Regions from separate parts of the Sphingobium sp. RSMS genome, predicted to be linked through region 1. Evidence: riboswitches for the same ligand, from Rfam matches in the RefSeq annotation. Region 1 holds a riboswitch; the other holds the start of a gene.
What was found. A riboswitch is a leader RNA that binds a small molecule or an ion and turns the genes downstream of it on or off. The one in region 1 is predicted to bind cobalamin.
Positions count from the first base shown of each region.

Region 2: linked by a shared signal. The riboswitch ahead of EGM87_RS11075 (TonB-dependent receptor plug domain-containing protein) and the one ahead of EGM87_RS19635 (ferredoxin-like domain-containing protein) in region 1 are both predicted to bind cobalamin.

Region 1 is NZ_CM191258.1:306,466-321,188, reverse strand. It holds gene cobN (cobaltochelatase subunit CobN) at 1-1,703, shown strand, start outside; gene cobO (cob(I)yrinic acid a,c-diamide adenosyltransferase) at 1,700-2,305, shown strand; gene bluB (5,6-dimethylbenzimidazole synthase) at 2,362-2,931, shown strand; cobalamin riboswitch at 3,004-3,225, shown strand; gene EGM87_RS19635 (ferredoxin-like domain-containing protein) at 3,398-4,462, shown strand; gene EGM87_RS19630 (precorrin-8X methylmutase) at 4,462-5,091, shown strand; gene cobI (precorrin-2 C(20)-methyltransferase) at 5,088-5,807, shown strand; gene cobJ (precorrin-3B C(17)-methyltransferase) at 5,804-6,553, shown strand; gene EGM87_RS19615 (cobalt-precorrin-6A reductase) at 6,529-7,278, opposite strand; gene cbiE (precorrin-6y C5,15-methyltransferase (decarboxylating) subunit CbiE) at 7,277-8,485, shown strand; gene EGM87_RS19605 (cobalamin biosynthesis protein) at 8,482-8,847, shown strand; gene cobM (precorrin-4 C(11)-methyltransferase) at 8,844-9,626, shown strand; gene EGM87_RS19595 (cobyrinic acid a,c-diamide synthase CobB) at 9,623-10,942, shown strand; gene cobF (precorrin-6A synthase (deacetylating)) at 10,939-11,694, shown strand; gene EGM87_RS19585 (SpoVR family protein) at 12,067-13,608, opposite strand; gene EGM87_RS19580 (YeaH/YhbH family protein) at 13,622-14,723, opposite strand, start outside.
Region 2 is NZ_CM191257.1:2,290,109-2,304,831, reverse strand. It holds gene EGM87_RS11095 (nitrate reductase) at 1-1,179, shown strand, start outside; gene cobA (uroporphyrinogen-III C-methyltransferase) at 1,166-1,948, shown strand; gene mobA (molybdenum cofactor guanylyltransferase) at 1,939-2,490, opposite strand; gene EGM87_RS11080 (threonine ammonia-lyase) at 2,490-3,473, opposite strand; cobalamin riboswitch at 3,559-3,773, shown strand; gene EGM87_RS11075 (TonB-dependent receptor plug domain-containing protein) at 3,944-5,758, shown strand; gene EGM87_RS11070 (ABC transporter substrate-binding protein) at 5,766-6,596, opposite strand; gene EGM87_RS11065 (FecCD family ABC transporter permease) at 6,704-7,699, shown strand; gene EGM87_RS11060 (ABC transporter ATP-binding protein) at 7,693-8,472, shown strand; gene EGM87_RS11055 (penicillin-binding protein activator) at 8,519-9,721, opposite strand; gene rsmI (16S rRNA (cytidine(1402)-2'-O)-methyltransferase) at 9,733-10,575, shown strand; gene EGM87_RS11045 (YraN family protein) at 10,590-10,943, shown strand; gene gshB (glutathione synthase) at 11,079-12,056, shown strand; gene EGM87_RS11035 (DedA family protein) at 12,133-12,732, shown strand; gene EGM87_RS11030 (tyrosine recombinase XerC) at 12,790-13,686, opposite strand; gene EGM87_RS11025 (MBL fold metallo-hydrolase) at 13,752-14,630, shown strand; gene EGM87_RS11020 (DUF4230 domain-containing protein) at 14,615-14,723, shown strand, end outside.

The DNA of each region.
Region 1 (14,723 bases):
GGCTGCACGTTTTCACGCAAAGCCCGAAGGGTTCGCTTCGCCGCGACCTACTCATGGCCCTTGCCCGCTGCCCAAGGGGTATGGACGATGCCGGCCAGCAGTCCCTGCTCCGTGCGCTGGCGGATGATCTTGGGCTGGATCTCGACCCGCTCGACTGCACGATGGGCGCGCCCTGGGCCGGACCCCGGCCGGAAGCGCTGCAAAGCCTGACAGGAGCACCTTGGCGCAGCACGGGCGACACGGTGGAACGGCTGGAACTTCACGCCATCCGCCTGCTCGATGAGTTGGAACATCGTCATTCCCGCGCGTGCGGGGATGACGGCAGTTGCCGGAAAGGCGCTCCCGGTCCACGGAGCGCTGCGGTTCTCAAGGCTATCGAAACCGATCTCGCCCCGCGCGTCGATGGCTGCGGAGAGGCCGAAAAAGCCGCACTCCTCAAAGCCCTCAACGGCGATTTCGTCGCCCCGGGCCCTTCCGGAGCGCCCACCAGGGGTCGCCCCGACGTCCTCCCCACCGGGCGCAATTTCTATTCGGTCGACACCAGGGCCGTGCCCACGGTGGCGGCATGGAATCTCGGGCAGCGCTCCGCCGATCTCATCGTGCAGGACTATCTCCAGCGCGAGGGCGACTATCCCCGCGCCATCGCCCTTTCCGCCTGGGGCACCGCCAATATGCGGACCGGCGGCGACGACATAGCGCAGGCGCTGGCCCTGATGGGCGTCCGGCCCCGCTGGGACTGGGCTTCGGGCCGGGTCATCGGTTTTGAGGTCATGAAGATCGCGGAACTGAACCGCCCCCGCGTCGACGTCACCTTCCGCGTGTCCGGCTTCTTCCGCGACGCCTTCCCGGAACAGATCGACCTGCTCGACAGCGCCGCCCGCGCCGTCATGGCGCTGGACGAGCCGGACGAGGACAATCCGGCCGCCGCCCGCCACCGCATCGAAACCGCCGCGCTGATCGCGCAGGGCACGCCGGAAAAGGCCGCGCGGCGCCGCGCGGGAAGCCGCGTCTTCGGTTCGAAACCGGGCGCCTATGGCGCCGGCCTCCAGGCGATGATCGACGAGAAGATCTGGCACGACCGGTCGGACCTTGCCAATGTCTATCTCGACTGGGGCAGCTATGCCTATGGCGGCGGGGTGGAAGGCGACAGCGAACGCGGCCTCTTCGCGCAGCGCCTGACCGAAGCCGACGCGCTGATCCAGAATCAGGACAATCGCGAGCACGACCTGCTCGACAGCGACGATTACTACCAGTTCGAGGGCGGCATCGCCGCCGCGGTCGAGCATCTCTCCGGCAGGAGGCCGCTCAGCTATCATAACGACCACAGCCGTCCCGAACGTCCCGTCATCCGCACGCTGGAGGACGAGATCGGCCGCATCGTCCGCGCCCGCGTCGCCAACCCCAAATGGATCGCGGGCATGATGCGCCACGGCTACAAGGGCGCGTTCGAGATCGCGGCCTCCGTCGACTATCTCTTCGCCTTCGCCGCGACCACCCATGCGGTGAAGGACCATCATTTCGACGCGGTCCACGCCGCCTTCATCGAGGATGAGGCGGTTCGCGCCTTCATGGCGGAAGCCAATCCGGCCGCCCTGCGGGAGACCGCCGCCCGCCTCCACGAAGCGCTGGACCGCGCCCTTTGGAAACCCCGGTCGAACAGCGCCGCCATGCTTCTCTCCCAACTCAAGGATGCCCCGCAATGATCGAACGCACGCCCGAACAGCATGCCGAAAAGATGAAGAAGAAACAGGCCGCCCATGACAGGATCATGGCGACCAAGACGCAGGAAAAGGGCCTGCTGATCGTCCACACCGGCAAGGGCAAGGGCAAGACGACCGCCGCGCTCGGCATGGTGGTCCGCGCCATCGGCCATGGCAGGAAGGTGGGCGTCGTGCAGTTCGTGAAGGGCGCGATGACCACCGGAGAAAAACGGGTGTTCGATGCATTCCCCGACAATGTCGAATTCAAGCCGATGGGCGAAGGCTTCACCTGGAACACGCAGGACCGGACGCGGGACATTGCCCTTGCACGCGAAGCATGGGATGAGGTGAAACGCATGATCGCCGATCCGGCCTATGACATGGTCCTTGCCGATGAACTCAACATCGTCCTGCGCTACGACTATCTTCCGGTCGAAGAGGTGCTGGAGGCCGTGACCGCCAGGGGCGAAATGAAGCATGTCATCGTCACAGGCCGCAACGCGCCCGAGGCGCTGATAGAGGCGGCCGATCTCGTCACTGAAATGACCCTCGTCAAACATCCCTTCCGCAGCGGCGTGAAGGCCCAGCCGGGAATCGAATTCTGACACACACCGCCTTCGACATCGCCGCCTTCGAGGAACTGGTGCACCTGCGCCGCGACGTGCGCCATTTCCTCACCGATCCGCTGGACGAGAGCGAGGTCGAACGGCTCCTTGCCCTCGCCCATAGCGCGCCCTCTGTCGGGCTTTCGCAGCCCTGGCGTTTCGTCCGGATCGAAACGCCCGCCTTGCGCGAGGATCTTGCCGCCCATGTCGACGCGCAGGTGATCGAGGCGGGCAGTATCTATCGGGGGGAGGAAGACAGGCTGTACCGAAGCCTGAAATTGCACGGCCTGCGCGAAGCGCCGGTGCTTTTCGCGGTCTATTGCGACGAAGGCACGGAAACCGGCCACAGGCTGGGCGCGATCACCATGCCGGAGGCGCGCCGCTATAGCTGCGTGATGGCGATCCACACCCTCTGGCTGGCTGCCCGCACGCGCGGCATCGGCATGGGCTGGGTTTCGATCCTCGACCGCCCGACCGTAGACGCCCTGCTCGCCATTCCGGAAAACTGGCGCTGCCTCGGCCTGCTGTGCCTGGGCTATCCGGTGAGCGAGGAGGCGACGCCGGAACTGGAGAGGCGCGGCTGGGAACATCGCACAGACTGGCATTCCACCATTGTCACGCGCTGACGATTCCCGTCCGAAGGCCTCTTCCCTTTCCTTTCCGCCCGGCCTATGAGCGTTTTTGGAGCGGGTTCCGCCCGCTCCATCGATCGCGTCGGTGCCCCGAAGGGGCTTAAATGGGAACGCGGTGCGGGAGGAGACTCCCTAATCCGTGGCTGTCCCTGCAACTGTGAGCGGCGAGCAAGGCAAGGACGTGCGGTTCCCCCCGGGGAACGGCCAGCCACTGGAGCGATCCGGGAAGGCCCGTGCCGAAGCGACGACCCGCAAGCCAGGAGACCTGCCGAACGCAAAGGTCGCTCTAGCCATGGTCCAGGGGATGGTCACGGCTCGGTTCTCCGCACGGGCGACGAAATGCGGCTGGGGGTGAACCCTCCGGCCGTCGTTGCGACGTGGGAGGTAAGGTCCGTTGCCAGACGCGCAAAGCGCATCGTCCGCCGCCATTCGCGGCTGGTGCCCGACGGCATGGCGCCCGATGATGGCGGGCGACGGGCTGCTGGTGCGGGTCCGTCCACCGCTGGGCCGCCTGACCGTTCCCCAGGCCATCGGCCTTGCCGAAGCCGCGCGTCTTCACGGCAATGGCCTTGTCGACCTCACCAACCGGGCCGCGCTCCAGCTTCGCGGCGTGACGGAACAAGGCCATGGCCCGCTGCTCCGGCACCTTGTCGCCCTGGGCCTTACGGATCACGATCCGGCCCGCGAAGCGCGCCGCAATTTCCTGCTCGCTCCCGATTCATCGCCCGGGGATGACACGGAAAGCATCGCGCTCAGCCTGATCGCCCACATCGATGAGCTGCCCCAGCTTCCTTCCAAGATAGGGATCGCCATAGATGCCGGGCCTGCGCCCTGTCTTGCCGCCGTCCCCGCCGATTTCCGGTTCGAGCGCAGCGAGGCGGGCAGGCTGCTGCTGCGGGTGGAGGGGCGTCCGCTGGGTTCGCCCACCAGCGTTGAAACGGCGGCGCGCGACCTGATTGCGCTTGCCCGCTGGTTCCTTGCCACGGGCGGCGGCGCATCGGGCCGTGCCGCCCGGCACGAAGCCCCGCTGCCGACCGCTGCCGACATCGCGCCCGCGCCATCCCGCCCGCTGTCCCGATTGCTGGCGGAGGCATCGGGGCCTTTCCACGGCATTCCCTTCGGTCAGTTTGACGCCGACAGCCTTATCGCGCTGGCCGGGAAACCGCATGTCACGGCCCTGCGCCTCACCCCATGGCGCGGTTTGATCCTGGAGGGCGGCGCAGACAGTGCGGAGCACGCCTCTCCTGACGGCCTGCTCCGCGTCGACGCCTGCCCCGGCGCGCCCGCATGCCCGCAGGCAAGCGTCGAGACGCGCGGCCTCGCCACCCGGCTCGCGCCCCTTGTCGAAGGGTCGCTGCATGTGTCCGGCTGCGCCAAGGGCTGCGCCCGCCAAAGGCCCGCAGGGCTGGTCCTCACCGGCCGGCAGGGCCGCTTCGACCTGTCCCGCAACGCCCGCGCCGGATCGCCGCCGGAAAAAACCGGCCTGACCGCCCGACAAATCCTCGCCCTGTTCGGAAGGCCCTGATGCCCCACAGCTACGAAACCGACGGAGCCGCCATCTATCGGCAGTCCTTCCGCACCATTCGCGCCGAAGCCGACCTTGCCCGCTTCTCGCCCGAGGAGGAACGCATCGCCGTCCGCATGATCCATGCGGCGGGCCTGGTCGGACTTGCTTCCCACATCCGCTTTTCGCCGTCCTTCGCCCGGGACGCCATCGCCGCGCTTCAGGCGGGCGCGCCGATCCTCTGCGACGCGCGCATGGTGTCGGAGGGCATAACCCTGAAGCGCCTGCCCGCCGCCAATCCGATCCTCTGCACCCTGAACGATCCGCAGGTGCCTGCCCTGGCGGCGCAAATGTCCAACACCCGCTCGGCCGCGGCGCTCGAACTCTGGCGCCCGCATCTGGAAGGCGCGCTGGTCGCGATCGGCAATGCCCCGACGGCGCTTTTCCATCTGCTCAACATGCTGGAGGACCCCGACTGCCCCCGCCCGGCCGCGATCATCGGCTGCCCCGTCGGCTTCGTCGGCGCGGCAGAATCGAAGGAAGCGCTCTGGCGCAGCCGGCCCGTCCCCTGCTGTATCGTGGAGGGTCGCCCCGGCGGCAGCGCCATCACGGTCGCGGCGGTGAATGCGATAGCGAGCCCGGCGGAATGAGCGGCGGGACCATCCATGGCGTCGGCCTGGGACCGGGGGCGCAGGACCTGATGAGCGTCCGCGCCGACCGGCTGATCCGCAATGCCCGGCACATCGCCTATTTCCGCAAGAGGGGAAGGTCGGGCCATGCCCGCAGCATCGTGGAGGGCATGTTGCGCGCCGATGCCGTCGAATATCCGATGGAATATCCGGTCACGACGGAAATCCCGCTGTCAGACCCGCGCTACAATGATCTGCTCTCGACCTTCTATGCCGATTGCACGGCGCATCTGGACAGGCTTTCGGCACGCGGCGAGGATGTGGTCGTCCTTTGCGAAGGCGATCCCTTCTTCTACGGCAGCTTCATGCACCTGCACAGCCGCCTTGCCGCGCCGGTGAAGATCGTCCCCGGCATCACCGGCATGTCCGGCGCCTGGACCGCCAGCGGCACGCCGATCAGTTGGGGCGACGATGTCCTGACGGTGTTGATGGCCACCCTGTCCGAAGAGGAACTGACCCGCCGCATCCGCGACAGCCATGCTCTGGTCGTCATGAAGATCGGCCGCAACCTTCCCAGGCTTCGCCGCGCCGTCGAAGCCGCCGGCAAGCAGGACAGCGCCTGGCTGGTCGAATATGCGACCATGGCGGATCAGCGCATCACCCCGCTGGCGGAAGCGACCGACGTCACCGCTTATTTTTCGATCCTGCTGGTCCACGGACAGGGCCGCCGTCCATGACCGGATGGGTCGTGGCAGCCGGTCTTGGTCCGGGAGCGGACGCGCTCATCACGCCGGAGGTGGCGGATGCGCTGGCGCAGGCGAGCGACGTGATCGGATACATCCCCTATGTCGCCCGGGTGGCCCAAAGACCGGGCCTGACGCTCCACGCCTCGGACAATCGGGTCGAACTCGACCGCGCCGCCCATGCCCTGGCCCTCGCCGCGCAGGGCAAGCGGGTGGCGGTGGTTTCCTCGGGCGATCCGGGGGTCTTCGCCATGGCCTCCGCCCTGTTCGAAGCCGTGGAGGCGGGGCCGGAGGACTGGCGCGACCTCGACATCCGCGTCCTGCCCGGCATCACCGCCATGCTCGCCGCCGCCGCAAGGGCGGGCGCGCCGCTCGGCCATGATTTCTGCGCCATCAACCTGTCCGACAATCTCAAGCCCTGGCCGCTGATCGAGCGCCGCCTGCGCCTCGCCGCACAGGCCGATTTCGCCATGGCCTTCTACAATCCCCGTTCCCGTTCCCGGCCGGAGGGTTTCGGGCGGGCGCTGGCGATCCTGCGCGAGGAATGCGGCGAGGACCGGTTCATCCTGTTCGCCCGGGCCGTCTCCACGCCGGAGGAAACGCTGAGCGTGGTGCCGTTGAGCCGGGCCACTGCGGACATGGCCGACATGCGCACCATGGTCATCGTCGGTTCCAGCCGCACCCGGCTGATCGAACGCTCCGGCCCACCGATCCTCTATACGCCGCGCTCCGCCGCATGACCCAGCCATTGCAGCACCCCGGCGACCTCATGCGTCACCTGCGCCGCTGGACAGGCCGGACGCTCGATCATCACGACCGGCAGTCCCAGCATCCGCGCGGCGACCAGCTTCGCCCGCGCGCCGCCGCCGCCCGCATTTTTCGACACCACGCAGTCGATGCCATGGGCGCGCATCAACCGCATGTCGCCCTCCACCGTGAAGGGACCGCGGTCGATGACCAGCGCATGATCGGGCAGCCCCGGCGCAACGGCGGGCATATCGACGAAGCGCAACAGATAATGATGCTGAGGCTGCACGGCGAAGGCGTCCACATGCATGCGCCCCAGGGCCAGCATCACATTCCGCCTGGCTCCCTCCAGCGCCGCCACCGCCCCGGCCATGTCCGGCACATGGGTCCAGCAGTCTCCCTCCGCCGCGGTCCAGGGCGGCCGGGTCAGCATGATGTGCTCCACCCCCGCCTCCCGCGCCGCGCCAAGGGCATTCCCGCTCATCACAGCGGCGAAGGGATGAGTGGCGTCCACCAGATGGGTGACGCCTTCCTCCCGCAAATAGCGCGCGAGGCCGGCCATGCCCCCGAAGCCGCCGACGCGCACCGGCACCGGCTGCGCCCGTGGTTTGTCCGTCCGCCCCGCATAGCTCAACACCGCGCGAACGCCCCGCTCGGCAAGAGCAGCCGCAAGCGCGCTCGCTTCCGTGGTGCCGCCCAGAATGAGGATGTTGGACATGCCCGATACTCCTGACGGTCCGTGGCTGACGATCGTCGGCATCGGGGAAGACGGCCCGAATGGCCTGTCGTCCGCCGCCCGCGAAGCGCTGGAGAAAGCCGCGCTCGTCGCCGGAGCGCCGCGCCATCTTGCGCTGCTGCCAGCCCTTAGGGCCGAAAGCCTGCCCTGGCCAGTCCCGTTCGCGGCCGGCGTTCCGATGCTGCTCGCCCGCCGTGGAGACCCAACCGTCCTGCTTGCCTCCGGCGATCCCTTCTGGTTCGGCGCGGGGAGCAGCATCACGCGGCATTTGCGGCCGGATGAATGGACGGCGCACCCTGCCCCCTCCACATTCTCCCTTGCCGCCGCGCGGCTGGGCTGGGCGCTTCAGGACGTGGAATGCCATGGCCTCCACGCCGCGCCGCTGACGCGGTTGCGCCCCGGTCTCGTGCCCGGCCGCCGCGCCATATTGCTGCTGCGCGACGGGCAGGCGGCGGTCGAGCTTGCCGCCTGGCTGACGGAACAGGGCTTCGGCCGTTCGACCCTGCATGTGCTGGAAGCGCTGGGCGGCCCCCGCGAACATATCCGCCAGTGCACGGCCGAAGCGCCGGACCTTGCCGATGTCGCGCATCCCGTTGCGGTCGGCCTGTCCGTGGCGGGCGAAGGCAGGACGCTCCCCCGCTCCAGCGGCATCCCCGACGACTGGTTCGACCATGACGGCCAGATCACCAAGCGCCCGGCCCGCGCCCTGACCCTGTCCGCCCTGGCGCCCCGCCCTGGCGAGACATTATGGGACATAGGCGCAGGTTCCGGCTCCATCGCCATAGAATGGCTGCTCGCCCATTCCTCCACCCAGGCCATCGCTTTCGAGGCCGATCCGGATCGCGCCGCCCGGGCGCGCGCCAATGCCCTTCATCTGGGCGTCGACCGCCTGACCGTCATGGAGGGCAGAGCGCCCGACATCCTGACCGGCCGGACCCGCCCCGAGGCCGTCTTCATCGGCGGAGGGCTGAGCCAGTCCCTGCTCGCGACATTGTTCGCCCTGCCCGGCGGTCCCACGCGCCTTGTCGCCAATGCCGTCACGCTGGAATCGGAAGCGCTGCTTGCCAAATGGCATGCCGACAAGGGCGGCGACCTGCTTCGCATCGAGCTTGCGCAGGCGATGCCCCTGGGCAGCCGTCGCGGCTGGCGTTCCGCCTATCCGCTGGTGCAGTGGAGCGTGACGCTATGATCGTCGCCGGCTTCGGCTTCCGCCACAGCGCGTCGCTCGCTTCGCTGGAATCGGCGCTGGAGCAGGCGACGGGCGCCATGATCGCGGTCGACGCGCTGGCAACCCTCGATGGCAAGGCCGGGCAGCTTGCGCCATTGGCGCGCAAGCTCGCCCTGCCCCTGATGGCCGTCGGCGTGGAAAGGCTGGCGGAACAGCCCGTGGCCACCCGATCTCCCGCCAGCATGGCCGCCCATGGCACCGGCAGCGTCGCCGAAGCCACGGCCCTCGCCGCTTCAGGGCCAGAGGGCCGCCTGCTAGCGCCCCGCGCCTTCTCCTCCGACCGCCTCGCAAGTTGCGCCCTAGCCGAAAGCCCTGCCCCATGACCGTTCATTTCATCGGCGCCGGTCCCGGCGCGCCCGACCTCATCACCCTGCGCGGGCGCGACCTGATCGCACGTTCTCCGGTCTGTCTCTATGCCGGATCGCTGGTGCCCGCCGCCCTGCTCGATCATTGTCCGGCGGGCGCGCGGATCGTCAACACGGCGCCGCTGACGCTGGACGAGATCGTCGCCATCATCGTCGATGCCCATCAAGCGGGGCATGACGTCGCGCGCCTTCATTCCGGCGACCTGTCCGTCTGGTCGGCCATGGGCGAGCAGCTTCGGCGGCTGAAAGCGATCGGCATTCCTTTCAGCATCACGCCCGGCGTCCCCTCCTTCGCCGCCGCCGCTGCCGCCATCGGCGCCGAACTGACGCTGCCCGAACTCGGCCAGTCGGTGATCCTCACGCGGACGCCGGGGCGCGCCAGCGCCATGCCGTCCGGTGAAAGCCTCTCTGCATTCGGCGCGACCGGCGCGACGCTCGCCATCCATCTGTCGATCCATAATCTGGCGCAGGTGGTGCGCGACCTGATCCCGCATCATGGCGCCCATTGCCCCGCGGCCGTGGTGTGGCGCGCAAGCTGGCCGGATCAGCGGATCGTGCGGGCGACGCTGGGCACCATCGGGGAAGCTGCTGCGGACGGGCCCGAACGGACCGCCATCATTCTTGTCGGCCCGGTGCTGGGCAGCGAGGATTTCGCGGAAAGCAGCCTCTACGCGCCCGGCTATGACCGCCGTTTCCGACCGGCCAGCGCCGACTCCGCCTTCATCGACAAGCCATGACGCCGGGCCTTCTGATCGCGGCGCCCCGATCAGGATCGGGCAAGACGACCGTCACGCTGGGCCTGCTGCGGGCCTTTTCCCGAATGGGCATCAGGGTACAGCCGTTCAAGTCCGGCCCCGACTATATCGACCCGGCATTTCAGCAGGCGGCCAGCCGCCGCCCCTCCTTCAACCTCGACAGTTGGGCGATGTCCGCATCGCAGATGGCGACCGTTGCAGGCCGGGCCGACGCAGAACTGATCGTCGCGGAAGGCGTGATGGGCCTGTTCGACGGCGCCCCCGCCGTCGGGGAAGCCGGCACCGGCGCGAGCGCGGACATCGCGGCGCTGTTCGGCTGGCCCGTCCTTCTCGTCATGGACGTGTCGGGCCAGAGCCAGTCCGCCGCCGCCATCGCCAGCGGTTTCCGTGGCCTTCGTTCCGATATTTCCATGGCAGGCGTCGTCCTCAACCAAGTCGCCAGCCAGCGCCACGAACGGCTGATCCGCGCGGCGATGGAGGGGGCGGACATCCCCGTCCTGGGCGCCATTCCGCGCTCCGCCGCGCTCCACCTGCCGGAGCGTCATCTGGGTCTGGTCCAGGCGGCCGAACAGGCCGATCTCGACCGGATCATCGACCGGATGGCGGACATCGTGGCGACCCATGTGGACCTCAACGCTGTCCGGCGCGCGGCCCGGTCCGCCCCGGCGCAGGATCGCGCTTCAATGCCGACCCTGCCGCCACCCGGCCAGCGCATTGCCATCGCCCGGGACGAAGCCTTCTCCTTCACCTATGCGCATCTCCTGTCCGGCTGGCGGGATGCAGGCGCGGAAATCCTGCCCTTCTCCCCCCTGGCCGACGAAGCCCCGGCAGCCGATGCCGATGCGGTCTGGCTCCCCGGCGGCTATCCCGAACTCCATGCGGGCCGGATCGCGCAGGCGGCCCATTTCCTTTCCGGCCTGCGCCGCCACGCACTGGACCGTCCGATCCATGGCGAATGCGGCGGCTATATGGTGCTGGGACAGGCGCTGATCGATGCCGACGGGCGGGCACATGCCATGGCCGGCCTGCTCGGCCTCGTCACCAGCTTCGCGGAACGGCGCCTTCATCTTGGCTACCGACAGGCGCGCTTGCTGGCGCCGATGGGCGGCATGCCTGCGGGAGCGATGCTGAACGGCCATGAATTCCATTATTCCACCATCGTCGAGCAACCGGACAGCCCGCTCGCTCATGTGACCGACGCGGAAGGTCAGGCCGTTCCGTCGACGGGATCGCATCGCGGCCGCGTCACCGGCAGTTTCTTCCACCTCATCGCTCCCGCCTCGAAAGCCTCCTCATGATCAGCATCGACCTTATCGGCATCGGCACGGGCAATCCCGATCACCTCACCCGCGCCGCGGTGAAGGCGATGAACGACGCCGACCTCATCCTGCTGCCCCGCAAGGGCGACGCCAAGTCCGACCTCATCGACCTGCGCCGCGCCATTTGCGCCGAACTGCTGACGCAGGCGGTGAAAATCGTGGAATTCGACATGCCCCGGCGACCGGACCGGACCGATTATGTCGGCGCCGTCCTCGACTGGCACGATGCCATCGCCGCGCTCTGGATGGAGCAGGTCGCCCGGCACCTTCCCGAAGGCGGCAGGCTCGCCCTGCTGGTCTGGGGCGATCCGTCGCTTTATGACAGCAGCCTGCGCATCGCCGGGCGCCTGCCGGACGTGAAGGTCCGCGTGATCCCCGGCATCACCAGCGTACAGGCGCTGACCGCCGCCCACGGCATCTGCCTCAACGACCTTGCCGATCCCGTGCTGATCACCACCGGCCGGCGCCTCAGCGAACGCGGCTGGCCGGACTGCGCCGACAGCCTGGTCGTCATGCTGGATGGCCATTGCGCCTTCCAGACCCTGCCGCCCGAGGGTCTCGACATATGGTGGGGCGCCTATCTGGGATTGCCCCAGGAAAGACTCGCCCAGGGTCCGCTGGCCATGAGGGGGGCCGAAATCGCCTCATGCCGCGCCGCGCTCCGCCAGGAACACGGCTGGATCATGGACATCTATCTTTTACGAAGGCGCAAGACGGTCCGACGACCCTGAAGCCGTCAGGCGACGTTCGGCATCAATTCGATGATCGGCCTGCTCGCGGCCTGTCGCAGGCCGCTCGATGCCGTTTCGGCGCGGCGGCGGAACTCGGCAGCCATTGCCTGATGCATCATGCGCGCCGAAGCATCCGCGGTGGTCGCTGCCAGTTGATCATGCATTCTTGCCCGGTCTAGACATTCTTCTGGCGTAAGAGCATTCGTCATGAATCGAACTCCTGCCTGTCGCAGGGCCCGTCCTCTCCACCGCCTTCAGAGCGACAGATCCGACTTCGCCCACGAAAAACCGGCGCACAACTTAACCTTTCCCATCATCGATTGAAAACGGAATCTTGCCGCAGCCCTTTTCCCGTCCGCCGCGCGCACCGGTTCAGCGCAGCCAGGCCGCATTGGGCTGCGCGCTATGGCTTTTCAATTCCTTGCGCGTTGCGGAATCAACCTCCTTCAACAGCACTTCATAACCCCAGAGATTCGCCAGATTTTGCAAGACCATAGCGGCATCGCGGGCCTCCAGTTGGACGCCGTCCAGCACCGAATGCTCAACGATCAGCTTGCGGTCGCCGGCCAGGTCGACATCGACCACCTGTATGTCGGGTTCCTGCCGCCCGATTTCATATTCCCGCGCCAGGGAGCGCCGAATCCGGCGATAGCCGCGCTCATCGTGAATGGCGTCGACCCGCAGTTCCGATTCGCCCTGCTTGTCGAGGATCTTGAACAGCCGCCATTGCCGGATCAGATGTGGGCTCAGAAATTGCGAAACGAAGCTTTCATCGCGATAATTGGCCCATATGTCCTTCAGCACCTCCATCGGGTCGCCCGATCCGGCAATATCCCCGAACCATTCGCGATCCTCCTCCGTCGGCGCCCGGCAGACCCTTTCGATGTCCGACATGATGCCGAAGCCCAGGGCATAGGGGTTGAAACCGCCAAATTGTCCTGAATCATAGGTGGGTTGATAGACAACATTGGTATGGGATGAGAGGAATTCCATGAAGGCGCCGTCGGTCAGCCATCCCCGTTCGTGCAGCGTCGTCATGATGCGATAATGGGTGTAGGTCGCAGCGCCTTCGTTCATCGCCTTGGTCTGGCGCTGCGGGTAGAAATATTGCGCGATCAACCGCACGATCCGCAAAATCTCCCGTTGCCAGCTTTCCAGCCGGGGGCCGGACTTTTCCAGGAAATAGAGGATATTTTCCTGCGGCAGTCCCAGCGCCGCCCGTCTGGCGTCGCTGGGGATCGCGTCCGCCTTCGCTCCAGTGGGCACGGTGCGCCACAGATCGTCATAGATGCGGTCGCGATAAGCCTGCCGTTCCGCCTCCCGCGCCGCCTCCGCCTTCAAGTCCCTTGGGCGGACGCGCGGATAGCGATGCACGCCCTGGTTCATCAACGCATGGGCGGCGTCCAGCACCCGCTCGACCGGCAATTGGCCGTAGCGTTCCTCGCATTGCGCGATGTAGCGCTTGGCGAATTCCAGATAATCCAGAATTCCCTCGGCATCGGTCCATTGCTTGAAGACATAATTATTCTTGAAGAAATGATTATGCCCGAAGGCCGCATGGGCGATGACCAGCGTCTGCATCGTCGCGCTATTTTCCTGCATCAGATAGTTGATGCAGGGATCGCTGTTGATGACCAGCTCATAGGCCAGGCCGCGCAGCCCCTTGCGGTACATCATCTCATTGGTCACGAACTGCTTGCCGAAGGACCAGTGTTTGTAGAAGAGCGGCATGCCGATGGAGGAATAGGCGTCCAGCATCTGCTCCGCGCTGATGACCTCTATCTGGTTGGGATAGATGTCGAGCTTCATTTCCTGGAGCGCGATGGGCTCGATCATTTCGTAAATGCGGTTGATGAGCGCGAAGTCCCAATCGCTTCCCGTGAACAGCGGGGCGGACGCCAGTTCGACCGTCATGCCGGTTCCACCTTCATGAACTCCGCTCCGCCACGCCCTTGCGCTGGAACAACTCCCGGAAAACCGGATAGATTTCCCGCCGATGATGCACCTTGCGCATTACGAAATTGCGGTTTGCCTCGCTGACCGGGGCATAGGCCTGCCACAGTCCGGTCGTCGTGCCGATGGTCTCTATGTCGGCGAATTCCTCTCGCCCGACTTCCAGATAGGCGAAATATTGGCTGAAGGGCAGGATTTCCTGCTGCATCAGGCTGACCACCCGGCCATTGTCGGACTGCATGGTGTCGCCGTCCGACGCCTGCGCCACATAGATGTTCCAGTCATCCGGACGGAAGCGTTCCTGCACCACCTCGATCAGTTTCTCCAGCGCGCTCGACACCAAAGTTCCGCCCGTCACCGTGCTGTAGAAGAAGGTCTGCTCGTCCACCTCCGCCGCCCGGTCGGTATGGTGGATGAACACCACCTCCACATGCTCGTAGCAGCGCGACAGGAACAGGTGCAGCAGCGCGAAGAAACGCTTCGCCAGATCCTTCATATGCTCCGTCATGGAGCCGGAGACGTCCATCAGGCAGAACATCACTGCCTGGGCCACGGGCTTGGGCACCGTCTCAAACCGGCGATAGCGCAGGTCCACAGGGTCGATATAGGCGATCAGGTTGCGGCGGCGGATGACGGTCGAGCGTTCCTCGCGCAATGCCTCCAGCCGTACGGCATCGTCGGGCAGGGCCGGATCGCGCGCCTCGATCAGCGCGATCTCCTCCTCGATCCGGGCAAGATCGGCGCCCTTGGGACGGCGCAGCGCCAACCGACGCGACATCGCCTTCTGCATGGTGCGCGGCACGGACAGGTTGGACGGGTTGCCGACCGTCGAATAGCCTGCCCGCCTTATGCCGTCGACGGCCCCGCCGATCAGCCGCCTTTTGGCGAGGTCCGGCAGCTCCAGATCGTCGAGGAACAGATCCAGAAACTCTTCCCGGCTGAGCGCGAACTGGAAATCGTCATTCCCCTCGCCCTGCCCGGCCTTCGACCCCGCGCCCGCGCCGCCATCGGGCCGCTTGATCCGGTCGCCTTCCATATAGTCGTGATTGCCGGGGAAGACCCGTTCACGGCTGCCC
Region 2 (14,723 bases), on a different replicon from region 1:
ATGGGGTGGCGCAATGCCTTCGCCTATGATCGGCCCGCCGACATCTGGCGCGAACATGCGCGGCTCACCGCTTATGGCAATGACGGGCAGCGGGTGCTGAACCTGCGCGCCTGGGCCGCCATCGGCAATGATGCCTATGACGCCATGGAGCCGTTCCGCTGGGGCGGCACGCCCTTTGCCGACGGCCGCTTCCCGACGCCGGACGGCCGGGCGCGGCTGGTCCTGACGAAGCAGATGGACATGCAGGAGCCGCTGAAACAGTGGCCGATGACGCTCAACACCGGCCGTTATCGCGACCAGTGGCACACGATGAGCCGCACCGGCCTGTCCCCGAAACTCGCCCGCCATCGCGAAGAGCCGCTGGTGGAAATCCACCCGCGGGACGCGGCGGCGCTGGGGATTGCCGACCGCGACCTTGCTCGCGTCGAGACGGCGCAGGGCAACAGCATCTTCCGCGTCAGCCTGAACGAAGGCCAGCGGCGCGGCGAAATCTTCACCCCGATCCACTGGACGGACCAGACGTCCAGCGGCGGGCGCACCGGCCTGCTCCCGCGTCCGCTGGTCGATCCCCATTCGGGCCAGCCCGGCTTCAAATCCACCCCGGCCAGCATCGGGAAGGTCGCGACCGAGTGGAGCGGTTTCCTCATCCTGCGCGATCGGGAAGGGATCGGGCAGCCGGTGAAGCTGCCCTGCCTCTGGTCCACCCGCATCGCCGTGCCGGGCGGCGCGCTCTACGAAATCGCCGGCAATGGCGACCCCGCCCGCCTCGACGCCTTTCTTCCGAAGGGCGACCGCGTCGAGGCGATGGACGCATCGCGCGGCACCCGCCGCATCGCGACCATCGGCGAAGGCAGGCTGAACGGCGTGCTGTTCGTGACGCGCAGCGGCCTGCTGCCCTCGCGCGACTGGCTGATCGGCCAGTTGCAGGCAGAGGGGGTGGGCGGCTCCGTCCTCGCGGCGCGGGAACCGGGCGCCGCTGGAGACAAGGGCGCGACCGTCTGCGTCTGCTTCGACATCGGCCTCAACCAGATCGTCGCCGCGATCCGCGACCGGCAACTGGTCGATGTGCCCGCCATCGGCAGGGCGCTGGGCGCGGGCACCAATTGCGGATCGTGCCGGCCCGCGCTCGCCAATATCCTTGCCCAAAACATGCAGGAGACGCTTCATGCAGCCGAATGATCTTATCGCCCCCGGACAGGTCTGGCTGGTCGGCGCGGGGCCGGGCGATCCGGACCTGCTCACCCGCAAGGCCGAAAGGCTGATCGCGGCGGCGGATGTCGTCTTCCACGACGCGCTGGTCGGGCCAGGCGTGATCGACCTCATCCCCCCAGACGTCGAGCGGGTCAGCGTCGGCAAGCGTTCGGGCCGCCATTCGAAGGCGCAGGGCAGCATCAACGACCTGCTGCTCGCGGCCGCCAGGGCGGACCGCCGCGTCGTCCGCCTCAAGGGCGGCGACCCCTCGGTCTTCGGCCGCTCGGCGGAGGAGATCGCCCATCTGGCGGAGGCGGGCGTTGCCGTGCGCATCTGCCCCGGCGTCACCACGGCCAGCGCGGCGGCGGCGAGCGGGCATGCCTCGCTCACGCTGCGCGGGGTGGCGCGGGGATTGACGCTGGTGACGGCGCATCTCAAGGCGGGCGAGCCGCTGCGGCTCGACTGGGAAGCGCTGGCCCGTCCGGGCGGCACGCTCGGCATCTATATGGGCCGCGCGGCGGCGGGCGAGATCGGCCGCTGCCTGATCGCCGCCGGACGCGATCCCGAAACGCCGGTGATGGTGGCGGTCAACGTCTCCCTGCCCAATGAACGCCTGATCCGCGGCAAGCTGTCGGCGCTCGCCTTTCTGGTGCAGACGATCAGCGACGACGACCCGACGCTGCTGCTGATCGGGGAGGCGGTGGCCGGGACGCATGCGCCTGCCGACCTCGCCGCGCATGTTGGCCTTCACGCCTGACGACCGTCTCGACCCGGCCGGGTGAGTCTCTCCAGATCCTCCGGCCGGTTGATGTTGGGCAGCACGAACTCCGGCCGCTCCACGATCCGCGCGCCCACCCGCTCCAGCCAGCCACGGATCGACCGGTTATTCTCCTCCGCCAGATGCGCGTCCAGCTCGCCAGCCAGCGAAGCAGGCCAGAAGCCGATCAGCTGCTGCCCCTTGAGGATGGCGGCTCCCTGTCCGATCAACGCCTCCGCCAGCCCGTCCGGATAGGCGGGCACGTCGCATCCGGTCGTCAGCACCGCGTCATAACCCTGCGCCCGCGCATGATGCAGCGCCGCGTTCAGGCCCCCCAGCGGCCCCATGTCCGCAGCCGGCCGATCCGCCAGCCCGATCATCCCCTCCACCTGCCGGCCGCAGACCGCCACGGTTTCGACCTGCCGCCCCAGCGCCGCCACCGCATGCTCCAGCAGGCTGCGCCCATCCAGCATCGCCCGCGCCTTGTCGCTGCCGAACCGGCTGGACCGCCCGCCGGCCAGAACCGCCCCCATCAGCCGCATCATGCGCCGCCCGCGATGATCCGGGCATAGCTGTCGGGATCGACATTGCTGCCGGAGATCACCACGACGCTCGCCCCCTCGGCATCCGGAGCCAGCCCGGCCAGCATCGCCGCCAGCGACGCGGCCCCGCCCGGCTCCACCACCAGCTTGAGCGCCGAAAAGGCAAAGCGCATCGCGTCGCGCACCTGATCGTCGCTCACCGCAAGGCCGCCCGCCAGATAGGCCCGGTTGATGGGAAAGGTCAGCGCCCCCGGCGCGGGAGACAGCAGGGCGTCGCAGATCGACCGCGCATCGGCCGACACGCTTTCCCGCACGCCGCTCGCCAGCGAGCGCGCCGTATCGTCGAACGCTTCCGGCTCCACCGCCAGGATCGCGACGCCGGGCTGGCGCGCCTTCACGGCGGTCGCAATTCCAGACACCATGCCGCCGCCGCCGCAATTGACGAGGATCTGGCCGATCTCCGCCCCTGCTTCGGCGGCCTGTTCCATGATCTCCAGCCCGATCGTCCCCTGGCCGGCCATGATGAAGGGATCGTCGAAGGACGGCACCAGCACCGCGCCCCGTTCGTTCGCCAGCCTCGTGGCGATTTCCTCCCGGCTTTGGGTGAAGCGGTCATAGGGCACGACATCGGCGCCCAGCGCCCGCGTATTCGCCGTCTTGATCGCGGGCGCGTCGGCCGGCATCACGATCGTCGCCGCCATGCCCAGCAACCGCGCCGCAAGGGCAACGCCCTGCGCATGATTGCCCGAAGACCAGGCGACGACCCCCGCCTTCCGCTCCGCCGCGTCCAGGCGGGCCAGCCGGTTGTAGGCGCCGCGGAACTTGAACGATCCGCTGTGCTGCGCGCCTTCGAACTTCACCAGCACGCGCCGGCCGCAGCGGGCGTTGAGCGCCGCATTTTCCAGCAGCGGCGTGCGGATGGCGGCAGGGGCGATGACCCGCGCCGCATCCTCGACATCGGCGGGGCTGATGGCGAACGGCATGCAATCTCCTTCCATGGCTGCCTCTTGGCATGGCCGCCGCTTTCCCTTATGGCGCGGGACGCGGGCGGGGCAATGCCTTCGCGCGCAAAAAGAAGATCGCGCCGGTGCCCCGAAGGGGGCTGAAAACGGGAATGCGGTGCGGACGGGAAACCGTCCTATTCCGCGGCTGTCCCTGCAACTGTAAGCGGTGAGCGCGATGCACTTCGGCCCAGGGGCCGGCCACTGGACGCAAGTCCGGGAAGGCGTGCATCGCCGCATTGACCCGCGAGCCAGGAGACCTGCCGGCGCATGGTCGCTCTTGCCTTGGTCCAGGGTATGGCCATGGCACGGTGTTCTCCGTCTGAGCGACGAAGCGGCGCAGGGCCGCATCGGTGCGGGGGGAGGGCACGGGCGCCGGCCATTTCCCCCGTCCGGCCGCGCGAGCGGACGCCCTGAGCCATGTTGCACCGGCGCTCAGGGGGAATATAGACATGTTGAGGATTTCCATTTCCATCGCCGCCTTGCTCGCGGCCGCTCCCGCCCTGGCGGAGGATGAGATCATCGTCACCGCGCTGGGCATCGAACAGCCGCGCGACGAGGTCGGCCAGGCGGTCACGGTCATCGACGCCGACACCATCCGCACCCGCCAGAGCGTCAGCGTCGTCGACCTGCTGGCCACCACGCCGGGGGTGCGCTTCAACCGCAGCGGCAGCCTTGGCGGCGTGACCGGGGTTTCGTTGCGCGGGGCGGAAACGACGCAGACGCTGGTGCTGATCGACGGGGTCAAGGTCAACGACACCAGCGGCATCGGCGACATGTACGACTTCGGCAATCTGCTGACCGGCAATATCCGGCGAATCGAAATTTTGAGGGGGTCCAACTCCATCGCCTATGGCAGCCAGGCCATAGGCGGCGTCGTCAACATCATGACCGGCACGCCTGCCGCCGGTTTCGCGGGCAATGCCTCGGTCGATTACGGTTACAGCAATACGCTGAACGCCAAGGCGGATGTTTCGGGCGGCAGCGGCATCGCTTCGGGCGGCGTCGGCATCGCCTATTTCAACACCGACGGCATTTCCTCCGCCGCCAGCGGCACGGAAAAGGACGGGTATGAGAATATCGCCGCCAATGCCAAGCTCAAGCTGGCCTTCACCGATACGCTCAGCCTCGACCTGCGCGGCTATTATATCCATGCCGATCTGGATACCGACAACGGCGTGGTGGACAGCACCGCCGACAGCTCGAAATCCGATCAATATGTCGGCTATGCCGGTCTGAACCTGTCGCTGTTCGACGGCAGGCTCACCAACCGGGCGGCCGTGACCTGGTTCCGCATGGACCGCGACTATACATCCGCATTCGGCCCTTATGGCTATTCGGGCACCAATCTGCGCTTCGAATATGAGGGTGTTTATCAGCCGGTCGATCAGGCCAAGCTGGTCTTCGGCTATGAACATGAACGGCCCGACTACGACTTCTCCGGCTTCGGCTCGACCGAAAGCCACCGGGCCGATATGGACAGCGTCTATGCGCTGGCCATCGTGAAGCCGGTCGCCGGCCTGTCGCTGACCGCCGGCGCGCGGCATGACGATCACAGCCAGTTCGGCGGCGCGACCACCTTCGGCGCCAATGCGAACTACACGCCCAACGCCGGCGCGACCAACATCCGCATGAGCTATGGGGAGGGGTTCAAGGCCCCCTCGCTCTACCAGCTTTACGGCGCCGACGTCGGCAATGCGGGCCTGCGCCCGGAGCGGTCGAAAAGCTACGACATCGGCTTCGACCAAAGGCTGGACGGCGACCGGGCGATCCTCTCCGTCACGGCTTTCCGCCGCGACACCAAAGACCAGATCAACTATGATTATTCGATCGGTCTTTACGGCGGTTACAATAATCTCGACCGCACCCGCGCCAAGGGGGTGGAGGCGATGCTGGCCCTGAAGCCTGTCGAGGCGCTGACCGTCACCGCCGCCTACAGCTATGTCGATGCGCGCGACCGCAATACCGACGCCCGGCTGCCGCGCCGCGCCGCCGATGCGGTCAGCGTTTCGGCGGACTATGTCTGGCCCTTCGGCCTGTCGACCGGCGCGACCGTGACGATGGTGGGCGACAGCTTCAACGATGCGACCAACGCGATCCGGCTGGACGGCTATGCCGTGACGGACGTGCGGGCATCCTTCCCGATCCGGGAAAATCTGGAGATCTACGGCCGCATCGACAATCTGACCGATGAGAAATATGCCACGGTCCATGGCTATGGCACCTATGGCCGGTCGGCCTTCGGCGGCGTGCGTGTGCGCTTCTGAAAATAGCCTAATGGCGCGGCGCGGCGTTCACCCGCGCCGTGCCCTTGTGCGCAGCGCCGTCAAGCTGCGCTGCGATGCCCCGCGCCGCCTCGACATAGGCGGGGCCGCCGCACACCGTCCACGCCTGCGGCACGCGGATGCGCGGGATGGCGCGCAGTATGGGGTGGTGCAGCATTTCCGTCCCCTGATCGACCACCTTCTCGCTGCCGCTCTCCACGATCAGCCAGTCCGGACGGGCGGCGATCATCTCCTCAAGCGACAGTTGCGACAGCGCCGGCTTGCCCAGCCTGCGGGCCAGATTGATCAGGCCCACCCGCTGCATCAGGTCGTCGACCAGCGTGCCGGTGCCGGTCATATAGCCGCGCCGCTGATAATAGGCCGCGACGCCGCGACGCTTCGGCGGGGGCTGGGCGGCGAGGTCGCGGTTCATCCGGGCGATCATCGCTTCGCCCCGTTCGGGATGGCCGACCGCCGCCGCCACCTGCCGGATCTGCGTCAGGATCATGGCATAGCTGTCCGCGCTCGCCAGCCCCAGGGTCCGCCACTCGCCCGGCGGCGCGCCGACGACGCTGCCGCCGGAAGGAAAGCCGATCAGCAGGTCGGGGCGGATCGCCAGCACTTCCTCCGCCGGGCGCTTGAGGGTGCGGAAGGCGCGGGCCCTGCCGACCGCCGCCGACAGTTCCGGGTCGTGCCCATAGGGGCTGAGCGCGGCGATCTGCGCCGGGTCCGCCAGAGCGAGCACATATTGGTCGGCGCAGGTGTTGAGCGACACGATGCGCCGGGGTTTGGCGGGCGCCGCGCCGGTCAGGGCCAGGGCGCAGAACGTTGTAAAGATCATTCTGCACCGCACGCTGCTGCTCCCGGATCGTGCCTCAACAAACCAACGTGCTCCCGCCTTCGCAGGAGCACGGCACGCTGTAGCAAGCAGGGAAGGACGCGCAAGCCATGAGCGCCCGGCGCCATCCGCTGCTGATCCCCACGCTGACGGCGCTGGCGCTGCTGGCCGCCCTTGCTTCCCTCACTCTGGGCGCGGTTCCGCTCTCCCCGGCGCGCATCTTCGCCGTCCTCGGCGGCGGCGGCGATGACGTCGCCCGCGCCATCCTTCTCGACCTGCGCCTGCCCCGCATGCTGCTTGGCCTGATCGTCGGCGCGATGCTCGGGCTGGCGGGCGCGGCGCTTCAGGGCTATCTGCGCAACCCGCTGGCCGAACCTTCGGTCCTGGGGGCCTCCAACTGCGCCGCGCTGGGCGCGGTCGGCGCGCTCTATTTCGGGCTGGCGCAGGCGCATCCGCTGGCGCTTCCCGCGCTCGCCATCATGACCGGCCTGATCGGCATCGCCGCGCTGTTCCTGCTCGCGGGGCCCGCGGAAAGCCCGCTCACGCTGATCCTCGCCGGCATCGCCATCGCGACGCTGGCGGGGGCGGGGATCAGCCTGTCGCTGAACCTGTCGCCCAATCCCTTCGCCGCCATGGAGATCATGAGCTGGCTGATGGGCAGCCTGGAAAACCGCGCCTACGGCCATGTCTGGATCGCGCTGCCCTGCGTCGTGGTGGGGGCGGCGCTGCTGATCGCGGACCGACGGACGCTGGACGCGCTGACGCTGGGGGAGGATGGGGCGCAGGCGCTCGGCATCGACCTTCGCCGGGCGCGCATCCGCCTGATGCTGGGCGTCGCCATCGGCGTCGGCGGCGCGGTGGCGGTGTCCGGGGCGATCGGCTTCGTCGGCCTGATCGTGCCGCATCTGGTGCGGCCGCTGACCGACCGCTCCCCCTCCGCCATATTGCTGCCCTCCATGCTGGGCGGCGCGGCGCTGCTGACGCTGGCGGACATCGGCGTGCGGCTGATACCGACCGGCAGCGAACTCAAGTTGGGGGTGCTGACGGCGCTGCTGGGTGTCCCGGTGTTCCTGATGCATCTGATGCGGGAGAGGCGGCTATGGTGACGATCCGCGCCCAGGGGCTTTCCGTCAGGCTGGGCCGCCATCCGGCGGTAAGCGGCGTCGATCTTGAGCTCGGGCCGGGCGAGCTGGTCGGCATCATCGGTCCCAATGGCGCAGGGAAGTCGACGCTGATCCGCGCCATGCTGGGCCTTGTGAAACGGGAAAACGGCTCCGTCCTCATCGACGGCGCCGATAGCGCGCGGCTCGGCCGGCAGCAGATCGCCCGGCGCATCGCCTATCTGCCGCAGGGACAGACGCTGCACTGGCCGCTGGCGGTGGAGCGGCTGGTGGCGCTGGGCCGCCTGCCGCATCTGGGGCCGCTGTCCCGCCTTTCCGTGGAGGATGAGGCGCTGATCGACGCCGCCCTGATGCGCGCCGACGCGCTGCATCTGAAGGGCAGGGTGGCGACCGAATTGTCGGGGGGCGAGCGCGCCCGCGTGCTGCTGGCCCGGGCGCTGGCGGTCGGCGCGCCCGCGCTGATCGCGGACGAGCCCTTGGCCGCGCTCGATCCGGGGCATCAGATCGACGTCATGGACCTGCTCAGGGCAGAGGCGCGGGCGGGATCGCTGGTCGTCACCGTGCTGCACGACCTGGGCATGGCGGCGCGCTATTGCGACCGGCTGGTGCTGATGGATCGCGGCTCGCCGGTGGCCGACGGCGCGCCGCTGGACGTGCTGACGGCGGGGAATCTCGCCAAAGTGTACGGCATTTCGGCGCGCATAGAAACGGACGGCGACTGGCCATTGATCCTGCCGACCGGGCGGACCGCGTCCTGACCGTCATCTGCGGCGTGCTCCCGCCGTTGCAGGAGCACGCGGCACGCTATTCGGCAAAGGCGCGTGGCGCGGGCGCGACGACCGTGAAGGTGCCCGCGCCGATCTCCGACACTTCCAGCGCCCGTTCCGCAATGCCGTCCCGGCCGAAGCGGAACGCGCCGTCGATCCCGGCAAAGCCCCCCGCATCGCGCAGCCGCGCCGCCGGGAAGGTCGTCCCCGGCTTCCAGTCGCGCGCGATCCGCACGGTCAGCAGCACCGCGTCATAGCCGAGCGCCGACAACCGGAACGGCGCATTGCCGTAGCGCGCCCGATATTTGGTCGCGAGCTGGCGGTAGAGGCCATCCGACACGCTGGCGAACCAGGCGCCGCGCAGCACCGGGCTGGATGCCAGGCCGCTGTCCGTATTCCACAATTCGGTGCCCAGCAGCCGCGCCGTCGCGCCGCCATTCTTCCGCACGATCGGCGCGACCTGCACCGCCACCCGGCCGCTGTCCGCGATCAGCAGCGCGTCATAGCTGGAGGACGCCTGCAATTTCCTGACCGCCGCCGTGATGGAGGCGGGGCTGCGGTCGAAGGTCTGCATCGACACCACGGTTCCGCCCGCACCCTCGACCGCGCGCAACAGGGCGGTGCCCGACCGCTCGCCATAGGTTCCCTTGGGCACCAGCGCGGCGAATTTGGACAGGCCCTTGCCCCTGGCGAATTCCACCACCCGTTCGATCGACTGGTTGGGGTTGTAGCCCATGACGTAGACGCCGTTCCCGGCGACGCTGGTGTCGTTGGAGAAGCTGATGACCGGCACATTGGCCCGCGCCGCGATGGGGCCGACGATCCGCGCATCCTCCGCCAGCAACGGCCCCAGGATCAGCTTGTTGCCGTCCGCCAGCGCCTTGTTCGCCGCCGCCGCCGCGCCGACCCCGGTGTCGTAGGTGGTGATGCGCACCTTGTCGGCCTTGGTGTCGAGCAGCGCCAGCGTGGTCGCATTGGCGATCGACTGGCCGACCCCGGCATTGGGACCGCTCATCGGCACCAGCAGCGCGACGCGATGGCGCAGCGTGTCGGTGGGCAGGCCTTCGGTGACGTCGGGGCCCGTCTGCACCGGCCCGCTGGGCTGCGCCGGACCGGGGCCCTTGGGCACGATCGACTGACAGGCGGCGACCAGCAAAGCCGTCGCGGCGAACAAAATCCGCCCGGCGCGTCGCATCGAAGCGAACAAGTCCGCTTGCCGGGGGGCATCCGTCTCTGTCATCTGGCATCCTTATGGAAACTGAACCGTCTAGGCTTGAACCGGGGCTTTACATCGTTGCGGGGCCGATCGGCAACCTTGCAGACCTAACCCCCCGCGCGGCCGAAGTCCTGCGTCTGGCCGATGTGATCGCCGTGGAAGATACACGGGTCAGCGCACGGCTGCTGCGCCATGCCGGGTCCGACCGGCCGATGGTCCCCTATCACGACCATAGTGCGGAGGGGGTGCGGGCCCGCCTGATCGAGCGGATGGCGCGCGAATCGGTGGCGCTTCTCTCGGACGCGGGCACCCCGCTGATCTCCGATCCGGGCTACAAGCTGGTGCGCGACGCCCGCGCCGCCGGACGCAGGATCACGACGCTGCCCGGCCCCAGCGCCGCCATCGCCGCGCTCACCCTGTCGGGCCTGCCCACCGACCGCTTCCTCTTCATGGGCTTCCTGCCGTCGAAGCAGAAGGCGCGGGGCGATGTCCTCGCCGAAGTCGCTGCCCTGCGCGCCACGCTCGTCTTCTACGAAAGCGGCCCGCGCCTGTCGGAAAGCCTTGCCGCCATGGCGGAGCATCTGGGCGACCGCGAAGCCGCCGTCTCGCGGGAGATCAGCAAGGCCTTCGAGGAAACCGCAACGGGCACGCTGAGCGAACTCTCCGCCCGCTATGCCGACGCCCCGCCCAGGGGGGAGATCGTCGTCACCGTCGGCCCCCCCGGCGAGGCGCCGCCCGCCAGCGCCGAGGATGCCGACGCGGCGCTGCTGGAGGCGATGGAACGCCTCCCCCTGTCCAAGGCGGCTGGGGAGGTCGCGAAGAAGCTCGGTCTCGACCGCCGCGCCCTCTATGATCGCGCGCTGGAACTCAGGGGGTGACGGGAACTCGGGGGGTGAAGCGCCGGGCAGCCGAAAAGCGCGGAAAACAGGCGGAGCGCATCGCCGGCTGGTGGCTGCGGCTCAAGGGCTGGCAGATCGTCGGCCGCCGCCTGCGCACGCCCGCGGGGGAGGTCGACCTCGTCGCCCGGCGCGGCAGGATGCTGGCCTTCGTCGAGGTCAAGGCAAGGGCGACGGATGCCGATCTTCACCTCGCCATAGACGAACGCCGCCTCTCCCGCGTCGCGGCGGCGGCGGAAATCCTGTTCCACGACCTTGCAAAACCGGGCGACGACATGCGAATCGACGTGATGCTCCTTGCGCCGGGCCGCCCGCCGCGCCATCTGGCCAATGTCTGGCACGGGGGGTAGGTTGAACCGATCCTCCCGTTCCGTTCGCCCTGAGCCTGTCGACCCGAGGGCCGAGCTTGCTCAACGGCGAAACTTCTCTTCAGGAAAGGGATGGGCTTCGACAGGCCCATCCCGAACGGTAGGAAAAGCAAGTCGATGACGACCGAACTCAACCCGCTCACCGTCGCCGTGCAGATGGACCCGATGGAGGGCATCAGGATCGGCGGCGATTCGACCTTCCACATCATGCTGGCGGCGCAGGCGCGGGGACACCGGCTCTATCATTATCTCGCCCCGGACCTCACCTATCGCGACGGCTGCGTGCTGGCGCGGGCGCGCCCGGTCAGGGTGCAGAAGGTGGAGGGCGACCATTTCGCCTTCGGGGAGGCGGAGGTGCTGGACCTTGGCCGGGACGTCGACGTGGTCCTCATGCGGCAGGACCCGCCCTTCGACCTCAGCTACATCACCGCCACGCACCTGCTGGAGCGCGTGCAGGAAGAAACGCTGGTGGTGAACGATCCCGCCTCCGTCCGCAATGCGCCGGAAAAGCTGTTCGTGCTCGACTATGCGCGCTTCATGCCGCCGACGATGATCACCCGCGACCTGGAGGAGGTGAAGTCCTTCCTCGCCCAGCATGGCGAAGTCGTGGTGAAGCCGCTCTACGGCAACGCGGGCAATGCCGTCTTCCATGTCGGGCGGTCCGGCGCGAATCTCTCCGCGCTGGTGGAACTGTTCAAATCCTCCTGGGTCGAACCCTTCATGGTGCAGGCCTTCATCCCTGGCGTCGCGGAAGGCGACAAGCGGATCGTGCTGGTCGACGGCGAAGTCGCGGGCGCGGTCAACCGCATTCCCGGCGCGGGCGAGATCCGCTCCAACCTCGCCGTGGGCGGTTCGGCCGCGAAGACGGTGCTGACCGAACGCGAACTGGAAATCTGCGAAGCGCTGGGTCCGGAACTCAGGCGGCGCGGCCTGCTGTTCGTCGGCATCGACGTGATCGGCGGCGAATGGCTGACGGAAATCAACGTGACGTCCCCGACCGGCATCGTCTCCATCGACGCCTTCAACGGCACGGACACCGGCGGGATGATCTGGGACGCGATCGACGCCCGGCTGGCGGCGCGGGCAGCCGCTTGAATCGATATGGCGTCATCCCGGCCGGGGCGGGGACGCCATGCGGCAGGGCCGACCGCGCGAAGGGATGGGCGATCGGATGACCGACTGGGTCCTCCGCCTGATCGATGCGGGCGGCTATTGGGGCATATTCGTCCTGATGGTGCTGGAAAATGTCTTCCCGCCGATCCCGTCCGAACTCATCATGGGCATTGGCGGCATCCGCGTCGGGCAAGGCCGGATGGAGATGGGATGGCTGCTGTTCGCGGGCACCGTCGGGACCACCATCGGCAATTATTTCTGGTATATGATCGGCCACCGGCTGGGCTTCGGCCGGTTGAAGCCGATCGTCGACCGCTATGGCCGCTGGGCGACGCTGGAGTGGAAGGATGTCGAGGCGCTCGATCATATCTTCGGCAAATATGGGCAGATCGTGGTGTTCGTCTTCCGCTTCATGCCCGCCTTCCGCACGATGATCTCGCTGCCCGCCGGCCTGTTCCGCATGGGGCATTTCCGCTTCCTGCTCTGGACCAGCGGCGGGGCGCTGGTGTGGAACATCGTCCTTGCCTATGCGGGCTATATATTGGGCCAGAATTTCCGCGACATCGACAAATATGTCGGACCCGTGGCGACCGCCTGCGTGGTCGGGGCGGTCCTCTTCTACCTCTGGCGGCTGGCCACCTGGAAGCCGAGGGGGTGATCCCGGATCGTCATGCTCCCGCGCGGGCAGGAACCCGGTTCGGACGAGGAAACGGCTTCACGCCCGGGGATGGGCGTTGCGATAAATATCCAGCAGATGCGCCGCATCGACCTGCGTATAGATCTGCGTCGAGGACAGGCTGGCATGGCCCAGCAATTCCTGCAACGACCGCAGGTCCGCCCCGCGCCCCAGCAGATGCGTCGCGAAACTGTGGCGCAGCGCATGGGGCGTCGTCCGGTCCGACAGGCCCAGCCGTCCCCTCGCGCCCTGCACGGCGCGGCGGATCAGCGCCGGCGAAAGCGGCCCGCCCCGCGCGCCCCGGAACAGCGGCCCGTCCTTCTCCTGCCCAAAGGGACAGAGCGACATATAGGCTTCCATCGCCTCCCGCACCTGCGGCAATAACGGCACGATCCGGGTCTTGCCCCGCTTGCCCGTGACGCGCAGGGTTTCCCCCAGGGGCAGCACCGCGCCGGTCAATCCCATCGCCTCCCCGATGCGCAGTCCCGCCCCGTAAAGCAGCAGCAGCACCGCCCAGTCCCGCGCGCCGATCCACGGCTCCCGCGCGGTTTCGGCTATGTCCCCGGCCAGCGCCACGGCTTCGTCGGGCGATACGGGGCGGGGCAGGCCGCGCTTCACCCGCGGCCCCTTCAGCATCGGGACGCGGGCATCCTCGCCGCCCACGAACCGCAGGAAACCGCGCACCGCCGACAATTCCCGCGCCGCCGAGACGTTGCCGATGCCGTCCATCCGCCGCACCGTCAGGAAAGCGCGCAGATCGGCCTGTTCGATGCCCGCCAGCATCGCCGCCGTCACCGCTTCGCCGCGATGCTCCTCCAGGAAGGCCAGCAACCGTTCGGCGGTCGCCACATAGGCGCGCACCGTATGCACCGACCGCCGCCGGTCCAGCGCCAGATGCCGCCGCCATTGTTCGCAAAGATCGTCCGAAGCCGCCATGGCGCCATGATAGGGCAGGGGATCGCCCTTGAAAACCGCCCGGAAATGGGCACATGGGATCGGACATGGCAACACCCTTCGATCCGGCCGACCTGCCCACCGGCGCGCTGATGCGGCTTTCTCCGCTGGTGGGTCGCGTGCTCGCGCCCAATCCCTCGCCCTTCACCTATACGGGCACGCAGACCTATCTGGTGGGCGCGCAGGATGTGGCGGTCATCGATCCCGGCCCCGACGACGCGGCGCATCTGGCCGCGCTGCTCGACGCGATCGGCGGGCGTCCGGTCAGCGCGATCCTCTGCACCCACACCCATCGCGACCATAGCCCGGCCGCCGCGCCGCTCAGCGCCCGGACCGGCGCTCCGGTCGTCGGCTGCGCGCCGCTGACGCTGGACGACGACGGACCCCGCGCCGATGCCGCCTTCGACGCCGCCTATCGTCCGGACCGGGTGCTGGCGGATGGCGAACAGCTTGGCGGCCGGGACTGGACGCTGACGGCCGTTGCGACGCCGGGCCATACCTCCAACCATCTCTGCTTCGCGCTCGCGGAGGAAAATGCCCTATTCACCGGCGATCATGTGATGGGCTGGTCCACCAGCGTGGTTTCGCCGCCGGACGGAGACATGACCGCCTATATGGCCTCGATGCAGCGGCTGCTCGACCGGACCGACGCGGTCTATTATCCGGCCCATGGCGATGCGGTCGACAATCCGCAGCGGCTGGTGCGCGGCATGATGGGCCACCGAAAGCAGCGCGAAGGCCAGATATTGCGCTTTCTGGAACGCAACGGCGCATCGGAAATCCCCGCCATGGTCACGGAAATGTACAGGGGCGTCGATCCCCGGCTGCACAGCGCCGCGGGGCGTTCGGTGCTGGCGCATCTCATCGACCTCGACGGGCGCGGCATCGCCGCCGCGACGGGGGACGGACGATGGCAGTTGCGCTGAAGCGCTTCGCCGGCCCCGTCCTGGCCGTCCTGGCCCTGCTCGCCGCAGGGGCGGCCATGCTGGTCGGCTGGCACCGCTATGAACGCGACTATG